Regions from separate parts of the Chromobacterium sp. HL1 genome, predicted to be linked through region 2. Evidence: riboswitches for the same ligand, from Rfam matches in the RefSeq annotation. Region 2 holds a riboswitch; the other holds the start of a gene.

Region 1 (5,861 bases), 2.0 Mb from region 2:
TTCCGCCAGCGTCGGAATCGCGCTTTCTTCACTGGCGACGGCTTTCTGTACTTGCGCCAGCGTTACCAGAGAGCCGGTGGTCAGCACGCAACATTGTTCAACCACATTGGCCAATTGTCGGATATTGCCCGGCCAGGGCGCCGCGCTCAGGTATTCCAGCGCGTCGGCGGCGAAACCGCTGACGGCCTTTTGATAGCGGGTGGCGATTTTTTCCAGGAAATGCGCGGCCAGCAGAGGAATGTCTTCGCGGCGTTCCGCCAGCGGCGGCAGGCGCAGCGACACCACGTTCAGGCGGTAGAACAAATCCTCTCGGAAGCTGCCTTCCTGAATCAGCGCTTCCAGCTCGCGATGCGTGGCCGACACCAGACGGATATCCACCGGGGTCGCCCGCGTCGCGCCGACCGGACGCACCTCGCGCTCTTGCAGCACGCGCAGCAGTTTGACCTGCAGCGGCGGCGGCATATCGCCGATCTCGTCCAGGAACAGGGTGCCGCCGTCCGCCTGTTGGATCAGGCCGGTCTGGCGCGCGTTGGCGCCGGTGAACGAGCCTTTTTCATGGCCGAACAACTCGCTTTCCAGCAGATTGTCCGGAATCGCCCCGCAGTTGACCGCGATGAAGGGCTGGCCGGCGCGCGGGCTGGCCAGGTGGATGGCCTTGGCCAGCACTTCCTTGCCGGTGCCGCTTTCGCCTCGCAGGAGCACGCTGGCACCGGTGGCGGCGACCATGCGGGCCTCGGCCAGCAGTTCCTCCATCGCCGGGCTGCGGCTGACCAGGCCGGAGCGCCAGCCGGCCGCGGCCTGATCGACCGCGCGTCCGGGGCCCGCCAGCGATAGCCCTTGGGCCACCTTGTCCAGCAGCGCCTTGCCGTCGAAGGGTTTGACCAGATAGCCGAACACGCCGCGGCTGACCGCTTCCACGGCGTCCGGCACCGTGCCGTGGGCGGTCAGCAGAATCACCGGCATCGCGGGGTAGCGCTGGCGGACTTGCTCAAACAGCTCCAGACCATCCATGCCGGGCAGGCGCCAGTCCGTCAGCAGCAAGTCGGCGCGGCGGGCCGCCAGCGCGTTCAAGGCCGCTTCGGCGCTGTCCAGCGCTTCGACCTCGTAGCCGGCGGCGCCGAGGCGAAGGCCGAGCAAGCGCAACAGATCGGGATCGTCGTCCACCAAGACGATGCGGGCGATGGCGCTCATGGCTGGCCTCCTTTGGTTTTGCTGGGTTTCAGCTGGAGTTCGCGCTCGACTTCGCGCAAGGCGTTGAGCTTGCCGTTCAAGTCGTCGTAGCGTTTTTGCAGATCGCGGTTCTGCGCCTGCTGTCGTTCCAGCGCTTCCGCCAGCTTGCGTCTTTCCTGCAGCTGTTGAAGCGGCAGCCGCGCAAGACCCTGGCTGGCCGGGTCCAGATTATCGGTTTTGGCGAGCAGACTTTCCAATTGGGCCTGCAGTTTTTGAACATCGGCGCGGCTCTCCGCCGTCTGCGCCTGTTGCAGCAGAGTCAGCAAGCGGGCGCTGCCGCAGCTTTCCCGTCCGGCCAGGCTCAGCGCCTGGATTTCCCGCGTCTGGCTCAGCAGCAGCAGGATCTGGTTGGCGTCCGGGCAACGGATGATGGGCGCGGCGGGCATGGCGACCGGCTGGCCTTGATGAGCGCAGGCGCTCAGGGCCAGCAGGCCGCACAGCCAAAGCAGCCGGCGCGCGTTGAGAGCCCAAAAGCGAGATGTCTTCATATCTTGTTCTCCGGTTCCGGCCACTGCAGGCGGAAGCAGGCGCCGGCCTGAGGTTTGGATTCCAGCGTCAGTTCGCCGCGCATCAATTGGGCGAAGCCGCGCGCCATCGCCAGGCCCAGCCCGGTGCCGGGCAGTTCGCCCGGCGGCGGCGAGCCGCTCCAGAACGGTTCGAAAATTTTTTCCCGATAGGCGTCCGGCACTCCGGGGCCTTGATCGCGGATTTCCAGCCAGACGCCGCCGGCGTCGCGGCCGTGGCGCAGGCTCAAGGCGCTGCCGGCGGGGCTGTGGCGGATGGCGTTGATCAATAGATTGTCCAGAATGGTTTCCACTTTGGAGCGGTCGCCGTTGACCCGGTCCGCGTCGCCCAGGACGTCGGCGGCCAGGCGTTTGGCCTGCAATAGCGGACGGCTGGCCTGCAGCCGCTCCGCAATCAGCGCCGGCAGGTCGAAGGTTTCCACGGTCAGCGTCTCGGACAGCCATTGGCCGGCATCATAGCGCAATAAGGCTTCCACGCGCTGACGCAGGGTTTGCGCATTGTTTTGCAGGATGGCGACGATCTCCTGCTGCTGCGCGGACAGCTGTCCTATCACTTCTTCGCGCAGCAGCGCGGCGGCTTCGTGGATGGCGGCCAGCGGCGTTTTCAGCTCATGGGACGCTTGGCGGAAGAAACGGCCTTTCTGTTCTTCCAGCGCCGCCAGTCGGCGGTCTAGCTGGGCCAGCTCGCGCGCCAGACGCTGCAGGTCGGCGGGGCCGGACTGGCGCCAGTCCTGCAGCCGCGCGCCGTCGCTCATCCGCGCGATCTTGGCTTGCAGCTTGCGCAGCGGCCAGCTGATCAACAAGGTCATCGCCAGCGCCAGCGCCAGCGCGGAGGCCAGCGACAGCCAGGCCAGGCGGTCGGCGGTGCGGCGCATTTCCGTGATCGAGTCCTGCCATTGGCGCTGGCTTTGTTCCAGTTGGCGGTTGATCAATTGGCCTTGCGCGGTCAGGTGCAGGTCCAGCTGGCGGAACAAGCGGTCGCGTTGCGCGCCGGCGCGCGCCGGCAGGGCCTGGAGTTGCGGCTGGATCGCCAGAATGGCCCGGGCGCTGAGCGTCAACTCGTCGTCGTCGCCGCGTTGCAATTTGCGTTGCGCCAGCTCGATCTCCTGCCAGGCGCCGGCGGCGGTTTTGGCCAGTGCGCGGTCTTTCAGGATTTGAGCCTGGCGGGTGGCGCGTTCGAATTGAATGGATTGCTCGCGCGACACGCGGTTGGCGTCCAGCCATTCCTTGGCTTGCTCCTGATGCGAGCGCAGTGTGGAGGCGGCGTGTCCCAGCTCGTTGCGCAGCTGGATCAGCACGGCCGAGGGCACGACGGCGACGATTAGAAAGCTGGCCAGCAACAGGCTGCGGAATGAAACGAAACGAAGCATGATGGGGTCGGCGTCGACGCCGCGGGCGCAGGCCCGCGGCTAAGGGCAAAGATCAAGCAGACAGCGGAGCGGCGGCTAAGTTCTGGCGGGAAATCCATTCAGCCAGTTCAGCCACGCTCAGAACGGGCAGCGCGTGCGTTTGAGCGTAGTCCGCGATTTGCGCGCCGCGCATCATGCTGCCGTCGGGGTTCATCAGCTCGCAGAGCACGCCGGCGGGCTGGAAGCCGGCCAGGCGCGCCAGTTCCACCGCGGCCTCGGTATGGCCTCGGCGGCTCAGCACGCCGCCGGCGGCGGCCACCAGCGGGAAGACATGGCCGGGGCTGACCACGTCGCCCGCCTGCGCCTGTGGGTGGACGGCGGCCTGGATGGTGCGCACCCGGTCGGCGGCGGACACGCCGGTGGACACGCCCTGGGCGGCTTCTATGCTGACGGTGAAGGCGGTGCCGTAGCGGCTGCCGTTGCGTTGCGTCATCGGCGGCAATTGCAGCCGGGCGGCGTGCTCGGCGGTCAGGCACAGGCAGACGATGCCGCTGCAATCGCGGATCAGACGCGCCATTTCGGCCTCGCTCAGCGCGTCGGCGGCCAGGATCAGGTCGGCCTCGTTCTCGCGGTCGTGATCATCGGGAACAATGACCGGCAGGCCGCGGCGCAAGGCGTTAAGCGCCGCTTCTACGCGTTGGGACAAGATGTCAGGGTGTGTGGCGATACTCATGGAAACGGTCCTCGGGTCGTTTGAGAAACAGGTTCCAGGGCGTGAAAAGGGCCGGCGCAAGCCAACCCGCGCGCACCAGCGCGCAGCGAACACGCCGCGGCCGCGCGTAGCGCGGCAGGCGGCCATGTCGTCTTCTCTCATCCGGACTATTACCGTCGGCTCTGGCCTGTCACCAGATCTGCTGACCTTCCGCCGGGAAGCGGAAGCGCTCGCGGGCTCGATCTTGCGATCATACCGCCGGTGGGGAATTGCACCCCGCCCTGAAGACGTTGCGTTGGCCCGCGATGATGGGCGGGCCAGCGGCGATTATAGCGCGGTGGTAAGATTGGGCATTCGTTTTTTTGGCCGGCGGCTGACACCATGATTGAAACCGACAACCTGTACGGCGGCGCGCCCGAGCCGCGCATCGTCACCCAGCAAAGCCTGTCCAGCCAGGAGGAGGCGCTGGAGCGCGCCTTGCGGCCCAAGCAGCTGGACGAGTACGTCGGCCAGAAGAAGGCGCGCGAACAGCTGGAGATCTTCATCGAAGCGGCCAAGCGCCGCAGCGAAGCGCTGGACCACGTGCTGCTGTTCGGCCCGCCCGGCCTGGGCAAGACCACGCTGGCGCACATCGTCGCCCGCGAAATGGGGGTGAATCTGCGCCAGACCTCGGGGCCGGTGCTGGAGCGGGCGGGCGATCTGGCCGCCTTGCTGACCAATCTGGAACCGCACGATGTGCTGTTCATCGACGAGATCCACCGGCTGAGCCCGGTGGTGGAGGAAATCCTCTATCCGGCGCTGGAGGATTATCAGATCGACATCATGATAGGCGAGGGGCCGGCGGCGCGTTCGGTCAAGATCGATCTGCCGCCGTTCACCCTGGTGGGGGCCACCACCCGCGCCGGCATGCTGACCAATCCGCTGCGCGACCGTTTCGGCATCGTCGCGCGGCTGGAGTTCTACAACGCGGAGGAACTGACCCGCATCGTCAGCCGTTCCGCCGGCTTGTTGAACGTCAAGCTGGCCGACGACGGCGCGTTCGAAGTGGCGCGCCGCAGCCGCGGCACGCCGCGCATCGCCAACCGGCTGCTGCGCCGGGTGCGGGATTACGCCGAGGTCCGGGCCGACGGGGTGGTCAGCGCCCAGGTGGCGGACGCCGCGCTGGCGATGCTGGACGTGGACCCGGCCGGCCTGGACGTCATGGACCGCAAACTGCTGCAGGCCATTCTGGAGAAGTTCTCCGGCGGGCCGGTGGGGCTGGACAACGTCGCGGCCGCCATCGGCGAATCCACCGACACCATAGAAGACGTGATCGAGCCCTTCCTGATTCAGCAAGGCTATCTGCAGCGCACTCCGCGCGGCCGGATGGCGACGGCGTTGGCCTATCAGCACTTTGGGCTGCCGTTGCGGGATTGACGCGCCGGCCGGCGCTGTCGCTTGCGCGCAGCAGCATGGCCATCCCTTGATCGCCGCCGCCGCCGCGCGGGCGTACAATGCCTGCTTTCACGCATTCCGCTGCGGCGGGGGATGATTATGTTCTACGCTTTGTTCGGCCTGACCTTGGCGGTGGCGATCGCCACTTCGATTTTCACCGCGCGCTTTTTCGATCCTGCGGTCAACAAGATTCTGGCGCGAGTCCTGGGACGGGATTTGACCGATGCCTGGCGCAAGTACATTTTCTTCGCCATCGTGGTCACCGGCGTGTCTGGCGGCGTGCGGCAGTGGGCGCTGGAGAAGTATCTGCCGCCGGCGGCGGGCAAGGGCAGCACGGTGATGGAGCTGACCGGCGAACGCTGGTTGCTGGAGCTGTTCAATACCTTCATCGACACCCTGCGCTCGATTGCCTGGGTGATGCTGTTGTTCTTCCTGTGCGCGATGCTGGCCTATGTGATCATGAAGGCGGTGGAGATGCGCAAAGGCGAGCAGGCCTCCGATGAATGAAAAAATCCCGGTCCATGACCGGGATTTTTCTTTGAAGCGCGGCGCGGCTCAGCTGCCGATCTTGATTTGCGACCACAAGCGGTTCAGATCGCGACGGGATTTCAC
Region 2 (5,861 bases):
AACGGGCTGGTGGCGTGCGGCGCGGTAACGATGATGGGACGCTTGCCCTCCAATACGGTAAACCACGGCTCGCCGTTTTGCGGCGGCCTGTCCTTGGCGGCATCCGCCTCCTGCTGCAGCTTGATGGCCTCGACGATGTGGGCCGGTTCAATGACGGCACGTTCCGGCGGGGTCTTGCCGACGGCGGGCGCCGTCGATAAGGCCAGAATCAGAATCCCCGCTACCCATCCGCTTCTCATCGCCCTCCTCCTGATTCTTGCCCGATCATTGCTGGACCGGGCATGCGCGGCTTGGTTCTAAGAACCTGTTTGCGATCTGCTACGCGCCGGCGATACGGCGTTGAAAACAGCCATGCCGTTTTTCAGCCGTTTTCGCCTTGCCGCGACTTGCGCGAGACTTTGAACAGGTTCGGGCCAGTCCGGCAAGGCCGCGCTAACGCGCCGGCTTTCGCGCGGAGAGCAGCAGCAGGGCCGGACGGCGCGCGTGCGGCCGCAAACCGTCCCGATGCGCCAGGGTCTGCGGGTCCGGCGCGGGCTCGCCCAGGTGAAGCAGTTGGAAGCCGGCGTCCAGCAAGCCTTTCACATAGCTTTCCACCGTGCGGTGATGTTTGATCACGCCGTCGACGAACCAGCGGCTTGCGCGTGCATCTTGCTGAAAGTAGGCGTCCAGCGTCCAGTGCGATGGCTCGCCCGCCGCGTCCAGCGCCCAACCCTGAGGGCTGGCCGTGCAAATCGGGTGCTCCACCGTCAGCGCGAACACGCCGCCGGGCCGCAGCGCGGCGAACACGCGCGCCGCCGCCGCCGCGTAATCCTCCACATAGTGCAGGGCCAGCGAGGACACGGCCAGATCATAGGCGGCGGCCGGAGGCTGAAAATCCTCGATGCCCGCGCAGCGGTATTGAATGGCGGGATCCTGAGTGCGCGCTCGCGCCTGTTCCAGCATGCGCTCGGACAAATCCACCGCGGTGACGCTGGCCGCGCCCTCGCCGCGCGCCCAGCGGGCGAAATCGCCGAAACCGCACCCCAGGTCCAGGATGTCGATGCCGGCCAGCGGCGGCAGCGCGTCGCGCAAGGCGGGCTGCTCCAGCACGCCGTTCAGCCCGGTGTCGCTGTCGCGCAAGGCTTGGTATTGGGAGAAAAAGACTGGATGGTCGTAGATGTTTTGCTGCATGTGGAGGCTCCGTAAATACTTAAGGAAAGCGCCCCAGGGCGGCGCACGGCCATGCCGACGCGCAAAAGCGCGCCGGGCTCTCTGAGCCTGTTCAAAGTCTCGCGAGCAAGGGCGAGACAAGGCGAAAACGAGTGAAAAAGCGGAATGTACAAGTGGTACATGAGCATTTTGAGCTCGTTTTTAACGCCGTATCGCTGAAGCGCAGCAGACTTTGAACAGGTTCTCACGGCCTGGCGCGCGTCTTCTCTCATCCGGACTCTCACCGTCGGCTTCGGCCTCTCACCGAATCTGCTGACCCGCGCATCGTGGAAACGGCTGCGCGGCGCTCGCGGGCTCGTCGCCGGCATTCGCCGCGACATACCGCCGGTGGGGAATTTCACCCCGCCCTGAAGACCGGCACAGCATAAAGGCGGCGCGGAAGTTGGACAAGCCCCGCCCCATCGCGCATAGTCTGCGCATTCCAATTGCAATGGAGCGAAGCATGACCCCGAAGCTGCCGATCTGGCTGTTTTTTTGTTTGAGCGCCGGCGCGGCTGTCGCCGCGCCCACCCCGGCCGCCAAGAACGAGATCAACCATCTATTGGACTATCTGGCCCAATCCGGCTGCGAATTCAATCGCAACGGCAGTTGGTACGGCTCTAAAGAGGCCCGCGATCATCTAAACGACAAATACCAGTATCTGCTGAAAAAAGACTGGGTCAGCAACGCGGAAAGCTTCATCGAGCGCGCGGCCACCCAGAGCAGCATCAGCGGCAAGGCCTATCAGGTGCGTTGCGGCTCGGCGCAGCCGGTGGCCAGCGCCGGCTGGCTGAAAGCGGAGCTGGGCCGCTACCGCCAGCGCAAATAAGCCGTTCCGCCGGCGTCCGGCCGGCAATCCAGGCCTGCCGGACCGCCACGCAGCTGTTATAATCGCCGCTTTCCTGTAATCCAGTGTTCTTTTCCCGATGACTGCTGCCCAGCTGCTGGCCCAACTCAAGGCCGACCTCCCCTCCTGCCTGATCCGCGACCGCCACGCCTTGCGCCGCAAACTGAGCGACGCCGCCGAGCGGCTGAAGAAAAACCAGCCCGCGGACAGGCAGCTGGCCGATATCCAGACGCAGATCGAGCGCTCAGCCGCCAAGGTGGCCGCGCGCCGCGCCCATCTGCCCAAGCCCGATTTCGACGACGCCCTGCCGGTCAACCAGAAACTGGCCGACATCAAAGCCGCCATCGACGGCCATCAGGTGGTGATCATCTGCGGCGAAACCGGCTCCGGCAAAACCACCCAGCTGCCCAAGATCTGCCTGGAACTGGGCCGCGGCGTGCACGGCCTGATCGGCCACACCCAGCCGCGCCGGCTGGCCGCGCGCTCGGTGGCCAGCCGCATCGCCCAGGAGCTGAAATCCACGCTGGGCGAGCATGTCGGCTTCAAGGTGCGCTTCACCGACAAGCTGTCGGACAAGTCGGTGATCAAGCTGATGACCGACGGCATCATGCTGGCGGAAACCCAGACCGACCGTTATCTGGAAAACTACGACACCATCATCATCGACGAGGCGCATGAACGCAGCCTCAACATCGACTTCCTGCTGGGTTATCTGAAACAGCTGCTGCCGCGCCGGCCGGACCTGAAAGTGATCATCACCTCGGCCACCATCGACGCCGACCGCTTCTCCCGCCATTTCGACGGCGCGCCGGTGATCGAAGTCTCCGGCCGCACCTATCCGGTGGAAGTGCGCTACCGGCCGCTGGCGCAGCGCGATGAAGACGAGCGCGAAGTGGAGATGGAAGGCGCCATCGTCGACGCCGTCGACGAGCTGTCGCGCCAGGGTCCGGGCGATATGCTGGTCTTCCTGCCCGGCGAGCGCGAAATCCGCGAAACCGCGGAAAAACTGCGCAAATCCGGCATCCGCGGCTACGAAATCCTGCCCTTGTTCGCCCGCCTGTCCAACGAGGACCAGCAAAAGATCTTCAAGCCCTCCGGCGGCCGCCGCATCGTGCTGGCCACCAATGTGGCCGAAACCTCGCTGACGGTGCCGGGCATCAAATACGTGATCGACACCGGGCAGGCGCGCATCAACCGCTACAGCCCGCGCGCCAAGGTGGAACAGCTGCAAGTGGAGAAGATCTCCCAGGCGGCGGCGCGGCAGCGCGCCGGCCGTTGCGGCCGCGTCGAGGCCGGCATCTGCGTGCGCCTGTACGGCGAGGACGACTTCAATCAGCGTCCGGCCTTCACCGATCCGGAAATCGTCCGCTCCAACCTGGCCGCGGTCATCCTGCGCATGGCCGCGCTGCGGCTGGGCAAGGTGGACGCCTTCCCCTTCATCGAAGCGCCCAGCAGCCGGCTGATCGCCGACGGTTACCAGGTGCTGACCGAACTGGGCGCGGTGGACGACAAGGGCGAACTCACCGGCGTGGGCAAGGAGCTGGCGCGGATTCCGGTGGACCCGAAAGTGGGCCGCCTGCTGCTGGCCGGCCGCGACTTCGGCTGCGTACGCGAAGTGCTGATCATCGCCGCCGCCTTGAGCGTGCAAGACCCGCGCGAACGCCCGTTCGAGGCGCGCGAGGCGGCCGAACGCGCGCAGGCGCGCTTCAACGACGAGAAGTCCGACTTCCTGTCCTTCCTGCACCTGTGGGACTTCTTCTCCGACGCGCTCAAGCACAAGAAATCCAACCGTCTGCTGATCAACACCTGCCACGAGCACTTCCTGTCCCATCTGCGCTTGCGCGAATGGCGCGAACTGCACGCGCAGCTGGCGGACATCGCCGGCGAGCTGGGCCTGATCAAGCGCGAACAGGCGCACGCCGACGCCGAGCAGCCGGACGCGCAGATGACGCAGAAAAAGCGCCAGCAGCTGGACGCCGTCGCTTATGAAAACCTGCACAAGGCGCTGGTGACCGGCCTGATCGGCAATCTGGGCATGAAAAACCAGGAAGGCGACGATTACCAAGGCACCCGCGGCGTCAACTTCCACGTCTTCCCCGGCTCCGGCCTGAAAAAGGCCAAGCCCAAATGGCTGGTGGCGGCGGAACTGGTGGAAACCACCCGCCTCTACGCCCGCTGCGTGGCCAAGATCGAGCCGGAATGGGTGGAAAAGCTGGCGCCGCACCTGGTCAAATACCATTACTTCGACCCGCACTGGGAAAAGAGCCGCGGCGAAGTGGTGGCCAGCGAACGCGTCACCCTGTACGGCCTGACCCTGGTGCCGCGCCGGCCGGTCAGCTACGGCCGCATCGCGCCGGAAGAGGCGCGCGAGCTGTTCATCCGCGGCGCGCTGGTGAATATGGACTACGTCAGCAACGCGCCCTTCTTCCAGCGCAATCAGCAATTGATCCGCGAAGTGGAGCAACTGGAGCACAAGGCGCGGCGTCAGGACGTGCTGGTGGACGAAGAGGCGCTGTTCGCCTTCTACAGCGAACGGATTCCGGCCGAGGTGGTGGACGCCGCCAGCTTCGAGGCCTGGCGCAAGGAGGCGGAAAAGACCGAAGCCAAGCTCTTGCACCTGACGCGCGAAGAACTGATGCGCCACGCCGCGCAACATGTCACCGAAAACCAGTTCCCGGAATGGCTGGAGCTGGAAGACGGCCGCCTCAAGCTGCGCTACCGCTTCGAACCCAACCACCCGCTGGATGGCGTCACTCTGGATGTGCCGCTGGCCATCCTCAACCGCCTGCAGCCGGCCGCCTTCGAATGGCTGGTGCCCGGCATGGTGCGCGAGAAGCTGCAACAGCTGATCAAGGGCCTGCCCAAGCAGATCCGCCGCTGCTGCGTGCCGGTGCCGGACTTCGTCACCCGCTTCCTCAGCGTCAATCCGGATCAACAGCAGCCGATCGCGCCGCAGCTGGCGCGCTTCATCCTGCGCGAAACCGGCGGCGTCAAGGTGGACATCGACGATTTCCGCGCCCAGGAGCTGCCGGCCCATCTGCTGTTCAACTTCCGCGTCATCGACGACGGCAAGCAGGAAATCGGCCTGGGCCGCGACCTGCTGGCGCTGCAAAAGCAGTTCGGCCAGGCCGCCCAGCTGACCTTCCGCGACACCAGCGCGGAGTTCGAGCGCGACGAAGTCAGCAGCTGGGACTTCGGCGAACTGCCGGAAAGCATTCAGTTCGCCCGCGGCCGCCAGCAGCTGACCGGCTACCCGGCGCTGACGCTGGAGCAGGACAAGGTGGCGATCCGCCTGTTCGACACCCAGTTGATGGCCGAGCGCCATCACCGTCAGGGCGTGATCCGGCTGCTGCAGCTGCAGCTCAAGGAACAGATGAAGCAGCTGTCCAAGGGCCTGCCCGGCATGACCCAGCTGGGCTTGCAACTGCGCGCGGTGGCCAATGTCGACGAATTGCTGGCCGACGCCATCGCCTGCATCTGCGACCGCGCCTTCATCGGCGACGACGCGCTGCCGCGCAATGAGAAAGCCTTCAACGAGCAGAAAACCCGCGCCCGCACCCGGCTGCCGGCCGTCAACCAGGCGGTGACCCAGTACCTGGGCCAGGTGGCGTCCGAATACGGCCCGCTCAGCGTCAAGATGCAGAAGCACAAGCTGGGCTACGAGTTGCAGCAGCAATTGGCCAAGCTGGTTTACAAGGGCTTCCTGGCCGCCACGCCGTGGAGCCAGCTGCCTCACCTGCCGCGCTATATGCGCGCGATGGGCTTGCGCATGGACAAGCAGCCGGCCAACCCGCAGCGGGACGGCCAGCGCGGCGCGGAAATCCGC

The links. Region 2 has a riboswitch for FMN ahead of AB1Z25_RS10205 (class I SAM-dependent methyltransferase). Riboswitches for the same ligand answer to the same signal wherever they lie in the genome.
Region 1: linked by a shared signal. The riboswitch ahead of ribB (3,4-dihydroxy-2-butanone-4-phosphate synthase) and the one ahead of AB1Z25_RS10205 (class I SAM-dependent methyltransferase) in region 2 are both predicted to bind FMN.

The regions. Positions count from the first base shown of each region.
Region 1 is NZ_CP162399.1:228,523-234,383, forward strand. It holds gene AB1Z25_RS01130 (sigma 54-interacting transcriptional regulator) at 1-1,191, opposite strand, end outside; gene AB1Z25_RS01135 (hypothetical protein) at 1,188-1,718, opposite strand; gene AB1Z25_RS01140 (sensor histidine kinase) at 1,715-3,124, opposite strand; gene ribB (3,4-dihydroxy-2-butanone-4-phosphate synthase) at 3,177-3,836, opposite strand; FMN riboswitch at 3,962-4,108, opposite strand; gene ruvB (Holliday junction branch migration DNA helicase RuvB) at 4,197-5,231, shown strand; gene AB1Z25_RS01155 (hypothetical protein) at 5,349-5,756, shown strand; gene AB1Z25_RS01160 (ABC transporter substrate-binding protein) at 5,805-5,861, opposite strand, start outside.
Region 2 is NZ_CP162399.1:2,246,793-2,252,653, reverse strand. It holds gene AB1Z25_RS10210 (N-formylglutamate amidohydrolase) at 1-239, opposite strand, end outside; gene AB1Z25_RS10205 (class I SAM-dependent methyltransferase) at 433-1,170, opposite strand; FMN riboswitch at 1,406-1,568, opposite strand; gene AB1Z25_RS10200 (YfeK family protein) at 1,652-2,017, shown strand; gene hrpA (ATP-dependent RNA helicase HrpA) at 2,115-5,861, shown strand, end outside.